2 regions of the Massilia oculi genome follow, and region 2 is predicted to be linked to the other one. Evidence: riboswitches for the same ligand, from Rfam matches in the RefSeq annotation. Region 2 holds a riboswitch; the other holds the start of a gene.
What was found. A riboswitch is a leader RNA that binds a small molecule or an ion and turns the genes downstream of it on or off. The one in region 2 is predicted to bind thiamine pyrophosphate.

Region 1 (10,716 bases), 2.7 Mb from region 2:
CTCGACCAGGCCACCCTGTTCGCCAACGCCGGCAACGACCTGGGCGGCGGCGTCAAGGTCTATGGCTGGGCGAGCTACCAGGACCGCGACGCCACCTCGTCCGGCTACTTCCGCCCGCCGCAGGACGCGCGCAACGTCCTGTCGATCTATCCCGACGGCTTCCTGCCGCTGATCTCCCCCACCGTCAAGGACTTCTCGATGACGGGCGGCGTGACCTGGACCGCCGGCCAGTGGGACATGGACGCCTCGCTCGGCTACGGCAAGAACAAGATGGAATACACGATCGAGAACACCCTGAACCGCTCGCTGGGCGCCAGCAGCAAGACCGAGTTCTACGCCGGCGGTTATTCCTACGACCAGGCCGTGTTCAACCTGACCGGCGTGCGCAGCATCGAGCTAGCATCGCTGTCGTCGCCGCTGAACGTGGCGGTGGGCGTCGAAGCGCGCCGCGAAGGCTATGAGCTGTTCGCCGGCGAAGAGCAGTCGTGGAGCTATGGCGGCGCGGTGCTGCCCAATGGGACGCCGGCCGCACCGGGCGCCCAGGTGTTCCCGGGCTTCCGTCCGGCCAACGAGGTCGACGCCCACCGCAACGCGCTCGGCGCCTTCATCGATCTCGAAGCGAACGTCACGCCCGAACTCCTCGCCTCGGCCGCGGTGCGCGCCGAAAAATACTCGGACTTCGGCAACAGCGTGGCCGGCAAGCTGGCGCTGCGCTACGACTTCAACAAGGCGTTCGCGCTGCGCGGCGCGATCCAGAACGGCTTCCGCGCGCCGTCGCCGCAGCAGCAGCACTTCACCGCCACCTCGACCAACTTCATCAACGGCATTCCCTACGAGATCACGACCTTCAAGCCGTCCGACCCGGTGGCGGTGGCCCTCGGCGCCAAGCCGCTCGACGCCGAGGAATCGGTCAACGCCTCGCTCGGCGCAGTGCTGCGCCTGGGTGGCGTGAGCGTGACGGTCGACGCCTACCGCATCGACATCGACGACCGCATCATCCTGTCCGAGAACCTCACGCAGGCCAATGTGCGCAACTACATCGCCAGCCAGGGCTTCATCGGCGTGGGCGGCGGGCGCTTCTTCATCAACGGCGTCGACACCACGACCAAGGGCGTGGACGTCGTGATCAACTGGGCGCACAACGCCGGCGCGGCGGGCCGCTTCGACTTCACCCTGGCCGGCAACTTCACCGACACCGAGGTGACCAAGGTGCCGGTGACCGAACAGTTGTCGAACCTGAGCCCTTCCCCGGTGCTGTTCGACCGCGTCAACGTGCTCTCGCTCGAAAAAGGCCAGCCGAAGAACAAGATCAGCGCCAACGTCAACTGGAAGCTGGGCCCATGGGGCGCGACCCTGCGCGCTACCCGCTACGGCGAGGTGCTGTCGCCGGGCACCACGGCGGCCTTCGACTTCGAGCTGGGCGCCAAGACCGTGGTCGACCTGGAGGGACGCTTCGCCGTCACGCCGAAGCTGACCCTGGCCCTGGGCGCGGACAATGTCTTCGACCAGTATCCGGAAACGCTGCCGCCGGCGCTCAACACCACGGGCAATACGCCGTTCTCGACCTATGCGCCGTTCGGCCGCTCCGGAAGGTATATCTACGGGCGCGCGACCTACGCGTTCTGACCTTACCGTTCCAGCACCTCGCCCAGCCTGCGGGCGAGGAAATCCACCAGCGCCGCCACCCGCGGCGCCAGCGCGCCCTGCCTGTAGAACACGGCCCAAACGGGCTGGGTCCATGGCAGGGTGTGCTCTTCGAGCAACGGCACCAGGCGCCCCGCCTCGATGTCGGCGCGCACCAGGAACTCCCCCATCGACCCGATGCCCGCGCCGTGCAGGACCAGGTGGCGCACCGTCTCGCCGCTCGATGCCAGCACCTGCGGGGTGACGGTCCAGCCCTCGCCGCCGGCATGCAGCAGCGGCCAGGTATTGAGCGAGGCCGGCGCCGTGAAGCCGACGGTGCGGTGCAGCGCCAGCTCGGCCGGCTCGCGCGGCACGCCGTACCTGTCGATATAGCCGGGCGCCGCCACCACCCTCAGCTTGCCGGTACCCAGGCGCCGCGCATTGAGCGTCGAATCGGGCAGCGCGCCGATGCGGATCGCCAGGTCGGCCCGTTCCTCGATCAGGTCGACGTAGGTCTCGCCGCTGGTCAGTTCCAGCTGCACCAGCGGATACGCCTCCAGGAAATCGGGCAACAGCGGCGCCAGCAGATGGTCGAAGGCCGGGGTCGAGGCATTCACCCGCACCAGGCCCGACGGCTGCGAACGGCGCGCCTGCGCCTCGGCCTCGGTATTGGCCAGGTCGCGCAGGATGGCGCGGGCACGTTCGAGCAGCCAGGCGCCTTCGTCGGTCAGCTGCAGGCGCCGCGTCGTGCGGCGCATCAGCGTCATCCCGAGGCCATGCTCGAGCCGCGAAATGGTGCGCGAGACCCCGGACGGTGTCTGCCCCAGGCGCTCGGCGGCGGCCGAGAACGAGCCGGAATCTATGACTGCACAAAACACAATCAAGGCATCCACATCAATCATTGTTGACTCCAGCTCAAAAGTCCATTGTACAGCGGCCTATTTTTCCTTGCATCCAGGCACGGCACACTGCATGCCCTACGCAACCCCGCCATATCGAACAACAAGGAGAATCGCATGCCACTCGCACTCTGGGCGCTCACCTTGAGCGCCTTCGCCATCGGGACGACCGAATTCGTGATCGTCGGCCTGATCCCCACCATCGCCGCCAGCCTGGGCGTATCGGTGCCCTCGGCCGGCCTGCTGGTCAGCCTGTACGCGCTGGGCGTCGCCATCGGCGCGCCTGTGCTCACCGCCCTTACAGGCAAAGTGCCGCGCAAGCACCTGCTGCTCGGCCTCATGGTCCTGTTCACCCTCGGTAACCTGGTGGCCTGGATGGCGCCGAACTACGAAGCGCTGATGGCCGCGCGCGTCCTCACGGGCCTCGCGCACGGCGTGTTCTTCTCGATCGGTTCGACCATCGCCACCAGCCTGGTGCCGAAGGAAAAAGCGGCCAGCGCCATCGCGCTGATGTTTACGGGTCTCACCGTGGCGCTGGTCACCGGCGTGCCGCTCGGGACTTTCATCGGCCAGCATTTCGGCTGGCAGGCCACCTTCCTGGCCGTGTCGCTGCTGGGCGTGATCGCCGTGATCGGCAGCGCCATCCTGGTGCCGTCGGATATCGCTGCCAGCCGCCCATCCAGCATCCTGAACCAGCTCGCGGTGCTCAAGAAACCGCGCCTGCTGCTGGTGTACGCCATGACCACGCTCGGCTACGGCGGCAGCTTCATCGCCTTCACGTACCTGGCGCCGGTGCTGCAGGAAGTCTCGGGCTTCGCGGCGTCCACCGTCAGCCTGGTGATGCTGGTGTACGGCGTTTCGGTCGCGGCCGGGAATATCTGGGGCGGCAGGCTGGCCGATCGCCACGGTCCGGTGCCGGCGCTGCAGATCGTGTTCGCCCTGCTGGCCGTCGTGCTGCTGGCACTGACCTTCACCGCGCCGAGCAAACCGCTCGTGCTGATCACGGTGCTGGCCTGGGGCGCGGTCGCTTTCGGCAACGTGCCCGGCCTGCAAGTCTATGTCGTGCAGCGCGCCGAACGCGACGCGCCGCAGGCGGTGGACGTCGCCTCGGGCCTGAACATCGCCGCCTTCAACGTCGGCATCGCCCTGGGCGCCTGGGGCGGCGGCCTGATCGTCGCCCACCTCGGCCTGATGGCCACGCCCTGGATCGGCGCCCTGGTCGTCGTCGGCGCCCTGCTGCTCACCACGCTGGCCGGCTGGCTCGACCGGCGCGAAGGCGTGCCGGCCAAGGCGGCCGTGCACCGTGCCGTCGCCACCCATTGATTCCTTTCAAAGCACACGTCATGAACATGCCACGGCTGGGTCTCGGGGCCTTCCGCCTGCAAGGGCAAGCCGCGATCGACCCGGTTGCCACCGGGCTGGAACCGGGCTACCGCCATACCGATGCCGCCCAGATCGACGGCAATGAGACCGGGGTCGGCCAGACGCGGGAACCCGGCCGGCAACCTGCGGGCGCTTGAACTCGTGCTGAGCCGGGAGGACAGCGCCGCCATCGATGCGCTCGACCATGGCGGGCGCCTGGTCAGCCCTTGTTTCGCCCCGGCCCGGGATTGATTACTGATCGAGCTCGGGATAGCGGCGGAAGATGCCTTCCTGGTTGAACGGAATGCGCCGTTCGGACGCCAGGTAGGCGGCGATATTGGGCCGCGCGGCCACGCGGTCGCGCAGGCCGGTGAGCTCCGGATGCTCCTGCTCGATCTTCTTCATCGCATTCGGGAAGGCATGGCGCAGGCCTTCGATGACCTGGAACAGCGACAGGTCGGCGTACGTCACCTTGTCGCCCGTGAGGTAGTCGCGCGGCTCGGGGTTGGACAGCAGGCGCGCGAAATAGGCCATGAACTTGGGGATGCGCGACTCGACGAAGTCGGCCGAACGGCGCAGCGCCTCGGGTTTCTGGTCTTCGTAGTACAGCGCGGACGCGATCGGGTGGTGGGTGTCGTGGGCCTCGGTCACCAGGTCGGCGATGGTCAGCTGCAGCTGGTGCACCCACAGGCGGCCCGGGTCGCTGCGCGGCGCCAGGCCGTGCTGCTCGCCCAGGTAGAGCAGGATGTTGGCCACCTGGCCGATCACCAGCTCGCCGGACTTCAGGAACGGCGGCGCGAAGGCCGGATACTCCTCGACGTCGAGCGCCGCCATCAACAGGTCGACGCCGCCCTCGCGGCGCGCCACGTCGACATAGTCGGCGCCCGCTTCTTCCAGCGCCAGGCGGACGAATTCGCCGCGTCCCTGGATGCTCGGCCAATAGAACAGTTCATACGCCATCTGCTTCCTCCATTGCTGGTTGGTTCCGGCGCATTATCGATGATGAATGAAGAAGCGTGGCGCGCCGCAAACATGGTAGTCTTGTCGTACTTGCCTGATAACAACCATAAGTCGACACATCCAGAGAGAGGCCCCATGACAGATCACGCCCGCCTTGGTTCCCAAGCACTATTTGCACTTCGTCCGGGCACGCGCTGGCAATTCGGCACATAATTGCAGAACGGAATTATTTCTTGCCATTGCCGGGCTTGCCCGGCAAGCCGAAGACCCTTTACGCCGAATGGAGCGCTCGATGATCTTCGCTCGACTCACCCAACGCTGGCATGCGCTGCGCTACTGGCGCGAGCACCAGTCCCTGTCCCGTCTCAAGCTGGTGCGCCGCCTCGAAAACGCGCCCGCCGACGACCTGTTCCGCCAAGTGAGCGGCCGCGACTACCTGGCCCGCGGCATGAAAGTACGCGAGCGCATGCGATGCGTGCTGGCCCACTATCGCTTCGAAGAGGCGACCTTCAACGCCGCCTACCGGCAGGCCGCGCACCACGGCGGCCTGGTGTTGTGGCAGCATGAGGATGAAAGCGGCAGTTTCATCATGCGGCTCGAGCACGCGCCGCGCATCGACCCGGAAGGCGAGCTGACGCTGTCCCTGGTCGTCGACGGCGCGGTGCTGCACCGCCTGTCCTGGACCTGGGTCGAGGGCGCGGTGGTGGGCGTCGACCTGCCGGTCGTTCCCTTCGTCACCCGCAACGCCGGCCTGTGGCGCGATGCCGGCGGCGCCTTCGACGCCTTCGAGCGCGTGTTCCCGAACAATTCGCCGAGCTTCTTCTGCTTCGCCGCCCTGCAGGGCGCGGCGCAGGCGCTCGGCTTCGACCGGGTGGTCGCGGTGCGCGGCAGCGCGCACGTGGCCTATGAAGCGGCGCAAGACAAGGCGTTCGAGAACGCCTACGACGGCTTCTGGCGCATCCTGGGCGGCGCCGAACTGGACGCGCGCAGCTTCCTGGTCCCGCTGCCGTTCTACCTCAAGCCATTGCAGGACATGCCATCGAAACACCGCAAGCGCGCGGCGCAGCGGCGCGAACACTGGCGCGCCATCGGCGACGCGGCCCGCACTGCCCTGCTGCGCCATATGGTGACGCCGGCCGCCACCGGGGCCGCGGCGGTCGGGGCGCCGTCCACCGTGAAAGCCTGAGCGGCGACAATCGAACCGCCTTGACAGATTCACCACGGCCACCCGGGGCCGTGATACACTCGCGATTCGCTAGGGGTCCTGGAACGCTGTTCCGGGTGAGAGATACCCTTCGTACCTGATCTGGATAATGCCAGCGAAGGAAAGCGCAAAGCAGCACCTCCATTCGTTTGCCCTTCCCCCACGTTGGCTCCGGCTTTGATAAAAGCGGCGCGCCACCTGGCGCGCGAAAACGAGCAAACCATGACATTCACCTCGAAGCACACCGTACTTGCCTGCGCCATCGTGCAGGCGTTTTCCCTGTCGTCCCAGGTCTTCGCACAAGAGCCTGCGTCGGTCGTCGTCACCGGCAGCAAATGGATCGCGCTTGATCGCGCCAGCGTCGGCGGCTTCTCCGACGTGCCGCTGCTGGAGTCGCCGGCCTCGATCACCTCGATCAGCCAGGGCCAGATGCAGGACCTGTCGATCCGCAGCGCCACCGACGCCGCGCGCTACGACGCCTCGATCGGCGACGCCTACAATGCGATCGGCTACGCCGAGCAGTTCTCGATTCGCGGCTTCGCGCTCGACAACGCCACCAGCTACCGCAAGGACATGATCGCGATCCCGGGCGACACCCAAATCCCGCTCGAGAACAAGGAGCGCATCGAGGTCTTGCGCGGCCTGGCCGGCCTGCAGGCCGGCGTCGCGGCGCCGGGCGGGATGATCAACTTCGTCACCAAGCGCCCGACCAACGCGCCGCTGCGCCAGGCCACGGTGGAGGTGCGCGAGCGCGGCACCGTGTACGGCGCGGTCGACCTGGGCGGCCGCTTCGAAGACCGCCGTTTCGGCTACCGCATCAACGCCGCAGCCGAAGACCTGAAGTCCTATGTGCGCGGCGCCGACGGCGAACGCCAGTTCGTATCGGCCGCCTTCGACTGGCAGATCACGCCGGACGCGCTGTTCCAGATCGACCTCGACCACCAGCACAAATCGCAGATCACGGCGCCGGGCTACCAGCTGATCCGCAATGAAGCGCTGCCGACCGGGATCTCGGCCAAGACCCTGCTCAACGACCAGCCGTGGACCAAGCCGGTCGATACCGACAGCAGCAATCTCGGCCTGCGTTTCGAGTACCGCATCAGCAACGCGTGGAACGCCACCGTCAGCGCCAACAAGCACTGGTTCAAGCGCGACGACTTCACCGCCTTCCCCTACGGCTGCAGCAACGAGGGTGACGGCTACTACCCGGGCTACTGCGCGAACGGCGACTACGACGTCTACGACTTCCAGAGCACGGGCGAGCGCAAGGCGCCGTGGGGCCTGCAGGCGATGCTGCAGGGCCGCTTCGACACCGGCGCGGTGCGCCACGCCTTGACCATCGGCGGCTCGTATGCGGAGCGCCACGACAGCTTCGGCGAATACGTCTACGACTACGTCGGTTCCAGCAATATCTGGAACCCGGCCATCGTGCCGCCGGTAGCCAGCGACCGCGTGACCGGCCCCGTGATGGAACGCCGCAGTACCGAAGAACGCTCGCTGTTCGTGCAGGACGTGATGACCTTGTCGCCCCAGTTCACCCTGCACGCCGGCGTGCGCTACGTGAAGCTCAAGCTCGACGCACTGGAAGAAATCGAGGGCGGCTGGGTGCACACGAAGGATTCGTTCGCGCTGCCGAACGTGGCGCTGGTGTACGCGCCGGCGCGCGACTGGCGCGTGTACGGCTCGGTCAGCCACGGCCTGCAATACGGCGGCATCGCGCCGATGGAAACCACCAACCAGAACACCGCCCTGCCGCCGAGCCGCTCGAAGCAGCTGGAGTTCGGCGTCAAGCGCAACGTCAACGACCAGCTGGCGCTGTCGGGCGCGCTGTTCGAGATCCGCCAGGGCCTGGAATACACGAACGCCGCCAATACCTTCGTGCGCGCCGGCGAGCAGACCCACCGCGGCGCCGAGCTGTCGGCGATGGGCCGCGCCACGCCCGACCTGAGCTACAGCCTGTCGCTGATGGCGCTCGACACCGACCAGAAGGACACGGGCGACGCATCGACCGAAGGCAAGCGCGTGACCAATGTGCCGGAGCTGCGCACCACCGCATGGGTCGAGTACGCGGTGCCGCAAGTGGCCGGCCTGAAGCTCGACGCGCAGTGGCAGTATTCGGGCAACAAGGTGTTCGACCCGGCCAATCGGGTGAAGGTGCCGGGCTATCACGTGGCGGGATTCGGAGCGTCCTACCTGCTGCGCGCGGGTGGGGTGAACACGATCATCCGGGCGCGGGTGGACAATGCCTTCGACAAGTCCTACTGGCGCGATGTGACGCAGTCGCTGGGTGGGTATTTGCTGCCGGGGGCGCCGCGCACGTTCAGGTTGTCGGCGCAGATCGACTTCTAAGCACTTGCTCGCTTCGCCTGCCACGCGCACCGTGGCAGGCGTCATGCCTCAATCCGACAAATCCACCAGCTTGCCCAGGCACCGCCGCTGGAATCCATTCAAGCCGCGGGTAATGAGCTCGTCATCCTCTTCGATCACCTCGGCATCGAGCAGCAGCCGCAGCTTGGCGATGCGGTCGCCCTGGTCCAGCGCCTGGGACAGGTGCGAGCCATCCGCTTGGCCGGCCTGCTCGATCGCCTCCACCACCTCGGGCGGGAAGTCCCAGTGGTTGGCGATCACCGACGACAGCTGGCGGCTGGCCGCGAACAGCGCGACGCCGAATTCGCTGGAACCGGGCACCCTGCCTTCGCAGATGCGGTCGGCCACCTGGAATGCGACCTGCAGTCCCAGGTTCTGCATCAGGCCGGCCAGGTAGGATTCGAACACGCCGGCCGACAGGCCCGGCGCCATCACGCTGGCGGCGAACGCGCAGCGTTCGGAATGCTTCCACACATTGGGCGCCACCTGGCGCGCCACGCCCTGGACCTTGACCCGCACGAGCGGCCGGAACGCGATGCGCGCCAGCAGCATGCGCAAGCCGTTCAGGCCGAGCATCGTCACCGCGCCCTCCAGGGTCTCGATCGGCGTCACCGGCCGGTAGTAGGCGCTGTTGGCTTCGCGGATCACTTCGGCCACCAGCACCAGGTCGCGCCCGACCTGGGCCGACAGCGCACCGGTCGAGATGTTCTCGTCTGACAGCGCGGTCAGCAACTGCGACACCAGTTCGGGGACGCGCGGCACCAGGCCGGACGCGCAGACCGGATCGGCCGCCAGCGAACGCACTTCGGCCAGGATTTGCGCTTCCTGCTCGGCTTGGGCGTTGAAGCCGCTGGACGCGGTGAGCCAGCGATAGAACGTGGCGTGGACGTCGTTCGCCATGTCTTCGTCGTGTTCGATCGTCGCCGCGCGGACGCTTGCCACGGCTTCCGTCTCCTTCTCTGAACCGCCCAACATCCGTCCTAGCCAGTTTTTCATAGCGCCCCGCCGTACGTTCGAAATCCAATGATTGTAATGCCTTCTGGAAACAAATAGTCATCAGGAGGTGAAGATTTATCGTTCGTAACGACATACAACCGCGGTTCGCGTTGGTGCCCTGTGCGTGGGGTCAAAAGATATACGCCAAAAAAGTCGGGAGAGATTATTGCAAATGATAATGATTATCATTTAGTATACATCATAAATGAGAATCATTCTTATTGAGAAGCTCGCTCGAGCACGCCTGCCTGCGCACGCGTGCCGCGCGGAGCATGTACAACCCCTCTTGACTGGACCACCATGGCAGCAACCCTTCCCGGCCTGCGACGACTCCCTGCCCTGTTCGCCTGCGCCTTCGCCACCCAGGCGATCGCCTTTGATGCGCCCGCCGCGCCGGACGCAAGCTCCCCACTCGACCCCATCGTCATCACCGGCCAGCGCCTCGACAAGGCCGGCACCGTGACCTTGCTCGATGCCGCCGCCCTCACCCGCCAGGGCGTCACCGATATGCAGAACATGGCGCGCTACGCGCCGCTGGTCAGCGTGCCGGGCGCCGCCAGCGGCAGCGGCAACGTCTGGGATGGCGCCGGCAATACCGGCTTCAATATCCGCGGCGTCGAGGGCAACCGGGTGGGCCTGGACCTGGATGGCATCGCGCTGCCCGAGGCCGCGCCGAAGCCCGACGCCTCGACCCTGAACGGCTTCGGCGTCGGCCGCGATTACTTCGATCCCGAGACCTTCCGCTCGGTGACCATCGGGTCCGGCACAGCGCCGGCCGGCGCCGGGACCCAGGGCCTGGGCGGCAACGTTTCCTTCGTCACCAAGGCGCCGGAGGATTACGTCAGCGAGGCCCGCCCCTCCTATGCCGAGTACAAGTTCGGATCGAACCGCGCCAACGACATGCGCATGCATGCGCTGACCGGCGCCGCGCAGTCCGGCGCGCTCAAGGCGCTGGCGGTGCTGGTGCACCGCGACGGCAAGGAACTCGACTCGACGGGCAGCGCCCCGCTCAACCCGGACGACTGGGATTCGGATGCGCTGCTGGCCAAGCTGTCCTGGACGCCGTGGGCCGGACACCGCTTCACCGCCACGATCGATGCCTTCCGCGCAAACCACGCTCGCGCCTACGACAACAAGCAGGGCGCCCTGTATCCCGAAGGCGCGAACCAGGCCGGCAGCACCAGGCGCGACCGCTTCAGCATCGACCACCTCGTTCAGGGCGCCGGCGCATGGTTCGATACGCTCGAGAGCCGCCTCCATATCCAGGACAGCGAAGTCGAAGACATCACCACCGCCCGTTACATC
Region 2 (10,716 bases):
GCGCGTCGACGATCTGCACCTCGGCGAGTTTGCCCAGCAGCTGGATGTAGGGCGCGAACACCGCCATCTTCGCGCGGTCTTCCTCGTTGGCCGGCTCGACGATCAGCGGCACGCGCACCGACGGCGACAGCGACATCTCGCCGCGCAGGTTGCGGGTGGCGTCGGTCAGCGCCTTGAACTGCTCCATCCACGCTTCGGCTTCCTCGTCCACCAGCGACGTATCTGCCAGCGGGTAGGGCTGCAGCATGATGGTCTCGCCCGTTTTGCCGGCCAGCGGTGCGATGCTCTGCCACAGCGCTTCGGTCACGAACGGGATGATCGGATGCGCCAGGCGCAGGATCACTTCCAGCACGCGCAGCAGCGTGTGGCGGGTGGCGCGCTGCTGCGCTTCCGTGCCCTGCTGGACGCGCACCTTGGCCACTTCCAGGTACCAGTCGCAGTATTCGTCCCACACGAATTTATAGATGCTGCTGGCGATATTGTCGAAGCGGTAGTCGGCGAAGCCTTTCGCCACGTCCAGTTCGACGCGGTTCATCAGCGAGATGATCCAGCGGTCGGCCGGCGACAGGTCTTCGGCAGCCGGTGCGCCGCAGTCCTTGCCTTCGGTGTTCATCATCACGAAGCGGGTCGCGTTCCACAGCTTGTTGCAGAAGTTGCGATAACCCTCGGCGCGGCCCAGGTCGAAGTTGATGTTGCGGCCCAGCGAAGCGTAGCTCGCCATGGTGAAGCGCACGGCGTCGGTGCCGAAGGCCGGAATCCCTTCCGGGAATTCCTTGCGGGTCGCCTTGGCGATCTTTTCCGCGGCGCGCGGGTCCATCAGACCCGTGGTGCGCTTGGCCACCAGGCTATCGAGATCTATCCCATCGATCAGGTCGATCGGGTCGAGCGTATTGCCCTTCGACTTCGACATCTTCTGGCCCTGCGAGTCGCGCACCAGGCCGTGCACGTACACGGTCTCGAACGGCACCTTGCCGGTGAAGTGGGCGGTCATCATGACCATGCGCGCCACCCAGAAGAAGATGATGTCGAAGCCGGTGACCAGCACCGACGATGGCAGGAACATCTTCATGTCCGGCGTTTCTTCCGGCCAGCCCATGGTCGAGAAGGGCACCAGGGCCGACGAGAACCAGGTATCGAGCACGTCGTCGTCACGGCGCAGCGCGCCGGTGATGCCTTGCGCGGCCGCCTTGGCCTGGGCTTCTTCTTCATTGCGGGCGACGACGATGGAGCCGTCCTCGGCGAACCAGGCCGGGATGCGGTGTCCCCACCACAGCTGGCGCGAGATGCACCAGTCCTGGATATTGCCCAGCCACTGGTTGTAGGTGGTGCTCCAGTTCTCGGGCACGAACTTGATCTCGCCGCTGGCGACTTTTTCCAGCGCCACTTCGGTGATCGACTTGCCCGGATTGAACGTGCCTTCCGGCGCCGGCTTGGTCATGGCGACGAACCACTGGTCGGTCAGCATCGGCTCGATCACGACATTGGTGCGGTCGCCACGCGGAACCATCAGCTTGTGCGGCTTGATCTGTTCCATCAGGCCGAGCGCCTCCAGGTCGGCGACGATCTGCTTGCGCGCCGCGAAACGGTCGAGGCCACGATATTGCTCCGGCGCGTTCTCGTTGATCTTCGCATCCAGCGTGAAGATATTGATTGGCTCCAGGCCGGCGCGCTGGCCGACGGCGTAATCGTTGAAATCGTGGGCCGGCGTGATCTTGACGCAGCCGGTGCCGAATTCCTTGTCGACGTAGCTGTCGGCGATGATCGGGATTTCGCGCCCCGTCAACGGCAGCTTGATCGTCTTTCCATGCAAATGCGTATAACGCTCATCGGTCGGATCGACCGCGACCGCGACGTCGCCCAGCATGGTTTCGGGACGGGTGGTGGCGACCGTCAGGTGGCCGCTGCCGTCGCTAAGGGGGTACTGGATGTACCACATCGAGCCGTCTTCTTCCTGCGAATCGACTTCGAGGTCGGAGACCGCCGTGCCCAGCACCGGATCCCAGTTGACCAGGCGCTTGCCGCGGTAGATCAGGCCCTGCTCGTACAGGCGCACGAAGACTTCGACCACCGACTTCGAGCGGGTCTCGTCCATCGTGAAATATTCGCGCTGCCAGTCGGCCGAGGCGCCCAGGCGGCGCATCTGGCCGGTGATGGTGTTGCCCGACTTTTCCTTCCACTCCCAGACTTTTTCCAGGAACGCGTCGCGGCCGAGGTCGTGGCGCGAGATCTTCTGGGCGTCGAGCTGGCGCTCGACCACGATCTGGGTCGCGATGCCGGCGTGGTCGGTGCCCGGGACCCAGGCGGTGTTGTAGCCGCGCATGCGGTAGTAGCGGGTCAGGCCGTCCATGATGGTCTGGTTGAACGCGTGGCCCATGTGCAGGGTGCCGGTCACGTTCGGCGGCGGCAGCTGGATACTGAACGACGGCTTGCCCTCGTCCATGGTGGCGGTGAAGTAACCGCGTTTTTCCCACTCGGCGCGCCAGAACTGTTCAATATCGGCTGGCTCGAAAGACTTGGCTAATTCCATGATGTGGTTGGAGTGATATTTTCGAAAACAACCATTATAAATTACAAGCGCGTATAATTTACTGCGCTGGACCGGGGAAACTCGGTCCGGCAAACGCTAGGGGTCCTGCGCGCCATATCAGTGGAGCGTGGGTGAGAAATACCCTCCGAACCTGATCTGGATAATGCCAGCGAAGGGAAGCAGCCGAATCGATGGGAGCGTGCGCACATCCGCGTCCGCCTCGCACCCCGGCACCTCCTTTGCTGGCTCCGCAAGCAAGGGAGCCACATGAACGCACCTCTGAAATCATCCCGGGTATTCGATGCCGCCACCGCCACGGTGGACCACGCGGCCATCAATCCGCTACCCAATTCGCGCAAGGTCTATATCGAAGGCAGCCGGCCCGACATCCGCGTGCCGATGCGCGAAATCAGCCAGTCGCCCACGCCGGACAGCTTCGGCGGCGAGCCGAATCCGCCGCTGTTCGTCTACGACACCTCCGGCCCGTACACCGAGCCGGGCACGGCGATCGACATCCGCAGCGGCCTGGCGCCGATGCGCCAGGCATGGATCGCCGAACGCGGCGACACCGGGCAGCTGGACGGCCCGACCTCGCGCTACGGCCAGGCGCGGCTGAACGATCCGCAGCTCGCCGCGCTGCGCTTCAACCTGCAGCGGGCGCCGCGCCGCGCCCATGGCGGGCGCAACGTCACCCAGATGCACTACGCGCGCGCCGGGATCATCACGCCCGAGATGGAATTCATCGCCCTGCGCGAAAACATGCAGCGCAAGGAGTACATCGCCTCGCTGGAATCCTCCGGCCCGATGGGCCAGCGGGTGGCGGCGCTGCTGGGCCGCCAGCATCCGGGCCAGTCCTTCGGCGCCAGCATCCCGTTTGAAATCACCCCCGAATTCGTGCGCTCGGAAGTGGCGCGCGGCCGCGCCGTCATCCCCGCCAACATCAACCACCCGGAACTGGAGCCGATGATCATCGGCCGTAACTTCCTGGTGAAGGTCAACGCCAATATCGGCAACTCGGCCGTCACCTCGTCGATCGGCGAGGAAGTGGAAAAGATGACCTGGGCCATCCGCTGGGGCGCCGACACGGTGATGGACCTGTCGACCGGCAAGCACATCCATGAGACGCGCGAATGGATCCTGCGTAACAGCCCGGTGCCGATCGGCACGGTGCCGATCTACCAGGCGCTGGAAAAGGTCAACGGTAAGGCCGAAGACCTGAGCTGGGAGATCTTCCGCGACACCCTGATCGAACAGGCCGAGCAGGGCGTCGACTATTTCACCATCCACGCCGGCGTGCTGCTGCGGTATGTGCCGATGACGGCGAACCGCCTGACGGGCATCGTCTCGCGCGGCGGCTCGATCATGGCCAAGTGGTGCCTGGCCCATCACCGCGAATCCTTCCTGTACACGCACTTCGAGGACATCTGCGACATCATGAAGGCCTACGACGTCTCGTTCAGCCTGGGCGACGGCCTGCGTCCCGGCTCGATCTACGACGCCAACGACGAAGCCCAGCTGGCCGAGCTGAAGACCCTGGGCGAGCTGACCCAGATCGCCTGGAAGCACGACGTGCAGACCATCATCGAGGGCCCCGGCCACGTGCCGCTGCACCTGATCAAGGAAAACATGGACCTGCAGCTGGAGCAGTGCCACGAGGCGCCGTTCTACACGCTGGGACCGCTCACCACCGACATCGCGCCGGGCTACGACCACATCACCTCGGGCATCGGCGCCGCCAATATCGGCTGGTACGGCACCGCCATGCTGTGCTACGTGACGCCCAAGGAGCACCTGGGCCTGCCCGACAAGAACGACGTCAAGGACGGCATCATCACCTACAAGATCGCCGCGCACGCGGCCGACCTGGCCAAGGGCCATCCGGGCGCCCAGCTGCGCGACAACGCCCTGTCGAAGGCGCGCTTCGAGTTCCGCTGGGAAGACCAGTTCAACCTGGGGCTCGACCCCGACAAGGCGCGCGAATTCCACGACGAGACCCTGCCGAAGGATTCGGCCAAGGTCGCGCACTTCTGCTCGATGTGCGGCCCGCATTTCTGCTCGATGAAGATCACCCAGGAGGTGCGCGAATATGCCGCCGCCAGGGGCGTGCAGGGAGAGACCGCGCTGGCCCACGGCATGCAGGAAAAGGCGATCGAGTTCGTCAGGAACGGCGCCCAGCTGTACCGGGAGGTGTGAATGACGCCAATCGAAGTCAACGGGGCGCCGTGCACGGTGCCGCAGGGGCAAACCCTGTTCGGCCTGCTCGAACAGCTGGGCCTGAGCGGACAGGGGATGGCGCTGGCGGTCAACCGCGAGGTGGTGCCGCGCCAGCAGTGGCTGCACCGGCGCCTGCAGGAGCAGGACCGGGTCGATATCGTGCGCGCCATCGGTGGCGGCTGACAGGAGACGAGACATGAATGCATTGAACGACATCAAACAGGACGTGCTGACCATCGCCGGCCGGTCTTATCAATCGCGCCTGCTGGTCGGCAGCGGCAAGTACCGCGACCTGGAGCAGACCCGCGAAGCCACGCTGGCGGCCGGCGCCGAGATCATCACGGTGGCGATCCGCCGCGTGAACATCGGCCAGGACCCGAACGCGCCGAGCCTGCTGGACGTGCTGCCGCCGAGCGAGTTCACCATCCTGCCGAATACGGCCGGGTGCTATACCGCCAAGGACTCGATCTACACCTTGCAGATGGCGCGCGAGCTGCTGGGCGGGCACAAGCTGGTCAAGCTCGAGGTGCTGGGCGACCAGAAGACGCTGTTCCCGCACATGCCCGAGACCCTGGTCGCGGCCGAGGCGCTGGTGAAGGACGGCTTCGACGTCATGGTCTACTGCAGCGACGACCCGATCCAGGCCCGCATCCTGCAGGAGATCGGCTGCGTGGCCGTGATGCCGCTGGCGTCCCTGATCGGATCGGGCATGGGCATCCTCAATCCGTGGAACCTGTCCCTGATCATCGAGCAGGCCACGGTGCCGGTGCTGGTCGACGCCGGCGTCGGCACGGCGTCGGACGCCGCGATCGCGATGGAGCTGGGCTGCGACGGCGTGTTGATGAACACCGCGATCGCCGCCGCGGGCGATCCGGTGCGTATGGCGCGCGCCATGAAGCATGCGGTAATGGCCGGGCGCGATGCCTATCTTGCCGGCCGCATGCCGAAGCGCTTCGCAGCCTCGCCCTCGTCGCCCGTTGAAGGAAAGATCACGGGATGACGCCCTGCGTGCTGGTGTTCGCCGGGCTCGATCCCGGCGGCGGCGCCGGCCTTGCCGCCGACATCCTGGCGATCGCGGCGCAGGGCGCACACCCGCTGCCGGTGGCCACCGCCCTGACGGCGCAGGACAATAACCGCGTCCATGCGGCGAGCCCGGTGGATGCCGAATGGGTCGCGCGCCAGGCGGCGCCGCTGCTGGCGGCCTTCGAGATCGGGGCGGTCAAGCTCGGCATTCCCGGCAACGCCGCCAACGCGGCGGCGATCGCGGACGTCATCCGGACCTTGCGTGCGCGCCGGCCCGCCTTGCCGGTGGTGCTCGATCCGGTGCTGGCCAGCGGCCATGGCGATGCGCTGGGGCAGGGCGACGCCATCAGGGCGCTGCGCGAACTGCTGGCGCTGGCGACGATCGTGCTGCCCAACCTGCCCGAACACCAGGCGCTGGGCGAAGTCCACGGCGCGCAGGTGCTGGTGACCGGCGGCCATGCTGCGGGCGACATGGTCGTCAACCGCTGGCTGGTCGACGGCGTCGAGGCGCGCGCCTGGCACTGGCCGCGCCTGCCGCACGGCTACCACGGCAGCGGCTGCACGCTGGCCGCGGCGCTGGCGGCGCGGCTGGCGCTGGGCGAGCGCATGGAAGCAGCGCTGGGCGCCGCCCAGGCCTATACCCACCACACGCTGGCGCAGTCGTACGCGCTGGCGCCAGGGCAGCGCATCCCGCGCCGCCTGCTTCAATTGACAACCAGCTGACAACCTGAAAGGAGTCCGCCATGCGCGGCTTGTACCTCGTTACCCCGAACTGGGACGATACGGAAAAACTGATCCTTGCTACCGACGCCGCCCTTGGCGCCGGCGCGGCGCTGGTCCAGTACCGTCACAAGGAAGCCGGTCCCGACCTGCGCCGCGAGCAGGCAACGGCACTGCTCGCGCTGTGCCGCCGCCATGGCCGGCCGCTGGTCATCAACGATCACGTCGACCTGTGCCAGGCGATCGACGCCGACGGCGTGCACCTGGGCCATACCGACGCCGGCATCCGTGAGGCGCGCGCGCTGCTGGGCCAGGACAAGATCGTCGGCGCCTCGTGCTACGGCGAGCTGGCCCTGGCGCGCACGGCGGTCGACGCAGGCGCCAGCTACGTCGCCTTCGGCGGCTTCTATCCGTCGCCGGTCAAGAAATACACCTTCGTCACGCCGCCGGAGATGCTGGACCAGGCGCGCGCCGAATTTTCGGTGCCGATCGTCGTCATCGGCGGCATGACCCCAAGCAATGCGGCGCCGCTGGTGTCGCGCGGGATCGACCTGGTTGCCGCCATCACGAGCGTCTATGGTTCGCGCGATCCGGCCGAGGCGGCGCGCGCATTCGGCGCGCTGTTTCCACCCGCCTGAACCTACAATGGGCGCATCGTGATCACCGTCGTCCATCCATGCGCCCATTGCTGCTGTTCGCCCACACCCGCCGCCACCCGTCCGCCATCCTGCTGCTGGTCCAGCTGGTCGGCATGCTGGCCTATCCCTTCATCGAGGGCACACCGGCCGGCCAGGTGGTCTTCAATGTGTTCGGCATCGTGGTGCTGGCCTTCACGATTCGCATGGTGCGGCGCACGCCGGGCGAGGTGCGGGTCAGCTGGGCGCTGGCGGTGCCGATCATCGCGCTGCTGCTGGCGCAGATCCTGTTCGGGATGCGCGATCTGCTGGCCTGGTCGTCGGGACTCGAGGCGCTGTTCTATTTCTATGCGGCGGGCAGCCTGATCGCCTACATGATGGACGACGAGCTGGCCACCACCGACGAGCTGTTCGCGGCCGGCGCCACGTTCACCCTGATCGCATGGGGCTTCACCCACCTGTACGTGCTGCTCCAGGAAGTCCATCCCGGCACCTTTGCCGCCGCCATCAATGCGGCCGCGCCGCGCACCTGGACCGAACTGAACTACCTGAGCTTCGCGCTGCTGTCGAGCACCGGCATCGGCGACGTGATTCCGCTGACCGTGCACGCGCGGGCGCTGGCCAGCGTCGAGATGCTGATCGGGCTGATGTACCTGGCGGTGGTGGTGGCGCGGCTGATCGCGTTCACCACGCGTAACCGGATAGCGGTCGGGCGGGCGCGCAAGCGTGGCATGGAGGATTGGGAGAAGGACTAGTTGGCTGGCACCACGAAGGCGCGCAGCTCGGCCATCTTGCCGTCGCGGAAGCGCCAGACGTCGCTGTAGGCGTTCTGCACCGTATGGCCTTGCTCGTCCTTCGATGCGATCTCGCCGATGGCGACCACGAGATCGCCTTCCGCGACCAGCTCGCGCACGGTGAACCTGGGCGGCTCGGCATAGCCATCCACCATCCAGGCCCGCACCGCCTCCTTGCCGCGCAGGGTCTCGCCGCCAACCGTCGACCAGACGAGGTCGTCGGTGCAGCACGCCAGGAATCCTTCGTTGTCGCCGCGGGTCACCGCGGCATTCGCCTTCAGCAAAACATCCTTGTTCGATGAGGACATGGCCATCTCCGTGGTTAAAGATAAAAATGTACCGATTGTCGGCAATTCGCGGCGCTCGGCAGTGGGCCGATTCCTCCCTGCTAGAATTGTTTTCCGAAAGTAACCGAGAGTCTTCCATGACGCATGCAGCTGCCGCATTCTCGATCAGACCGTTCAAGGCCGAGGAATGGCCGGCCTACCGCGCAATCCGCCTGCGCGCCCTGGCCGACGCCCCGGACGCCTTCGGCAGCACCCTCGCCGCTGAGGAAGCGCTGGCGCCCGAGACCTGGGCCGCACGCCTGGCGCGCTCGACCACGTCAGGCATCGACCGCGCGCTGGCCGCCGAGATGAACGGCGCGCTGGTCGGCCTGGCCTGGGCCAAGGAGAACGGCGACGACGCAACCATCGTCAACCTGTTCCAGATGTGGGTGGCGCCCGAGGCGCGCGGGCTGGGCGTGGCCGGTGCGCTGCTCGACGAGGCGCTGCGCTGGGCCAGGGAGCGCGGCGCGCAGGCGATGCAACTGGGCGTGACCTGCACCAATGCCGACGCGCTACGCCTCTACGAGCGCGCCGGTTTCGTCGAGGCCGGCGTGCGCGAGCCCTTGCGGCCGGGCTCGGACCTGATGGAGCAGCGAATGCGGCTCACGCTCGCACCGCCTGCGCCGTGATCCGCGGTCCGGCCACATTCCATGAATCTGACATTGTGTCTTTCTTGACTAGCGCGTTCACAATCTTGCGTGCTATATTTTTCATGCTCCAGCACGTCAGCGGCGCTGACCTCCATGTATAGACAGGAAAAAGCATGAACCCACAACCACCAGCGCGCCGCCTGGTACTGATCGTCGACGACGATGCGCTGCTGCGCGAATACCTGGCCGAGGTGCTGCAGCACGCCGGCCACGACACCCTCGGCGCCGGCACCGCGGCCGAGGCCCTGCGCACGATCGAGGAACGCGGGGACGGAATCGCCCTGGTCCTGCTCGACATCGAGATGCCCGGCATGTCCGGCCTGGCGCTGGCGCGCCTGCTGCGCGAAGAGACCACCATCCCCTTCATGTTCCTGTCCGCCAGCGACGATGCGGAGACGGCGCGCGCCGCCGCCGACGCCGGCGCGGTCGGCTACCTTGTCAAGCCGGTCGATGGCGCGCAGCTGCTGCCGGCCTTCGAGGCGGCGCTGGCGCGCGGCGACGATATCCGGCGCCTGCGCCGCAGCGAGGAAAGCCTGACCTCGGCGCTGGCCGCCGGACGCGAGACCAGCATCGCGGTCGGCGTGCTGATGGTGCGCTTCCACATCGACCGCCACCAGGCTTTCGACGTCCTGCGCGACGAGGCGCGCTCGCAGCGGCGCAAGATGGGTGAGGTGGCCGAGGAGGTCCTCGCCGCCGAGGAGAAGCTGGGCGGCCTGCATGGGGCGATCGGCGAACGATTGCGCGGGCGGGGCCGGACGTGATCGAGCAAGCTTGTTATCATGTCACCTTTGCGGCGCGCTCATGGACGCGCGGTTTTTCTTCAAGCAACAGGAATACGACATGAAAACGAAGGCAGCAATCGCATGGAAGGCGGGCCATCCGCTCACGATCGAAGAGGTCGAACTCGAAGGTCCGAAGGCCGGCGAGGTGCTGGTCGAGGTCAAGGCCACCGGCATCTGCCACACCGACTACTACACGCTGTCGGGCGCCGACCCCGAAGGCATCTTCCCGGCCATCCTGGGCCATGAAGGCGCCGGCGTGGTGGTCGACGTCGGTCCCGGCGTGACCAGCCTGCGCCGCGACGATCACGTGATCCCGCTGTACACGCCGGAATGCCGCCAGTGCAAGTTCTGCCTGTCGCAAAAGACCAATCTGTGCCAGGCGATCCGCTCGACCCAGGGCCGCGGCCTGATGCCCGATGCGACGTCCCGTTTTTCGCTGGACGGCCAGCCGATCTATCACTATATGGGTACCTCGACCTTCTCGAACTACATCGTGGTTCCCGAGATCGCCCTGGCCAAGGTGCGCAATGACGCGCCGTTCGACAAGATCTGCTACATCGGTTGCGGCGTCACCACCGGCATCGGCGCCGTGATCTTCACCGCCAAGGTCGAAGCGGGCGCCAACGTGGTCGTGTTCGGCCTGGGCGGCATCGGCCTGAACGTGATCCAGGCGGCCAGGATGGTGGGCGCCGACAAGATCATCGGCGTCGACCTGAACCCGGAACGCGAAGCCATGGCGCGCAAGTTCGGCATGACCCATTTCATCAATCCGACCAAGGTCGAGAACGTGGTCGACAGCATCATCGGGCTGACCGACGGCGGCGCCGACTACAGCTTCGAGTGCGTGGGCAACGTCAACACCATGCGCCAGGCGCTGGAGTGCTGCCACAAGGGTTGGGGCCAGTCGATCATCATCGGCGTGGCGGCGGCCGGCCAGGAGATTTCCACCCGTCCGTTCCAGCTGGTGACCGGCCGCGAATGGAAGGGTTCGGCCTTCGGCGGCGCCCGCGGCCGCACCGACGTGCCGAAGATCGTCGACTGGTAC

Region 1: it holds a riboswitch for thiamine pyrophosphate, as region 2 does, so the genes downstream of both, DIR46_RS21820 (TonB-dependent siderophore receptor) here and thiC (phosphomethylpyrimidine synthase ThiC) in region 2, are expected to answer to the same signal.

What each region holds. Positions count from the first base shown of each region.
Region 1 is NZ_CP029343.1:4,825,316-4,836,031, reverse strand. It holds gene DIR46_RS21850 (TonB-dependent receptor plug domain-containing protein) at 1-1,626, shown strand, start outside; gene DIR46_RS21845 (LysR family transcriptional regulator) at 1,629-2,525, opposite strand; gene DIR46_RS21840 (MFS transporter) at 2,640-3,845, shown strand; gene DIR46_RS21835 (hypothetical protein) at 3,866-4,042, shown strand; gene DIR46_RS21830 (glutathione S-transferase) at 4,137-4,844, opposite strand; gene DIR46_RS21825 (DUF535 family protein) at 5,137-6,030, shown strand; TPP riboswitch at 6,092-6,189, shown strand; gene DIR46_RS21820 (TonB-dependent siderophore receptor) at 6,271-8,397, shown strand; gene DIR46_RS21815 (HDOD domain-containing protein) at 8,446-9,357, opposite strand; gene DIR46_RS21810 (TonB-dependent receptor domain-containing protein) at 9,712-10,716, shown strand, end outside.
Region 2 is NZ_CP029343.1:2,075,325-2,086,040, reverse strand. It holds gene DIR46_RS09665 (valine--tRNA ligase) at 1-2,527, opposite strand, end outside; TPP riboswitch at 2,616-2,722, shown strand; gene thiC (phosphomethylpyrimidine synthase ThiC) at 2,795-4,720, shown strand; gene thiS (sulfur carrier protein ThiS) at 4,721-4,924, shown strand; gene DIR46_RS09650 (thiazole synthase) at 4,938-5,741, shown strand; gene DIR46_RS09645 (bifunctional hydroxymethylpyrimidine kinase/phosphomethylpyrimidine kinase) at 5,738-6,487, shown strand; gene thiE (thiamine phosphate synthase) at 6,508-7,122, shown strand; gene DIR46_RS09635 (ion channel) at 7,161-7,874, shown strand; gene DIR46_RS09630 (nuclear transport factor 2 family protein) at 7,871-8,221, opposite strand; gene DIR46_RS09625 (GNAT family N-acetyltransferase) at 8,338-8,868, shown strand; gene DIR46_RS09620 (ANTAR domain-containing response regulator) at 9,003-9,650, shown strand; gene DIR46_RS09615 (S-(hydroxymethyl)glutathione dehydrogenase/class III alcohol dehydrogenase) at 9,730-10,716, shown strand, end outside.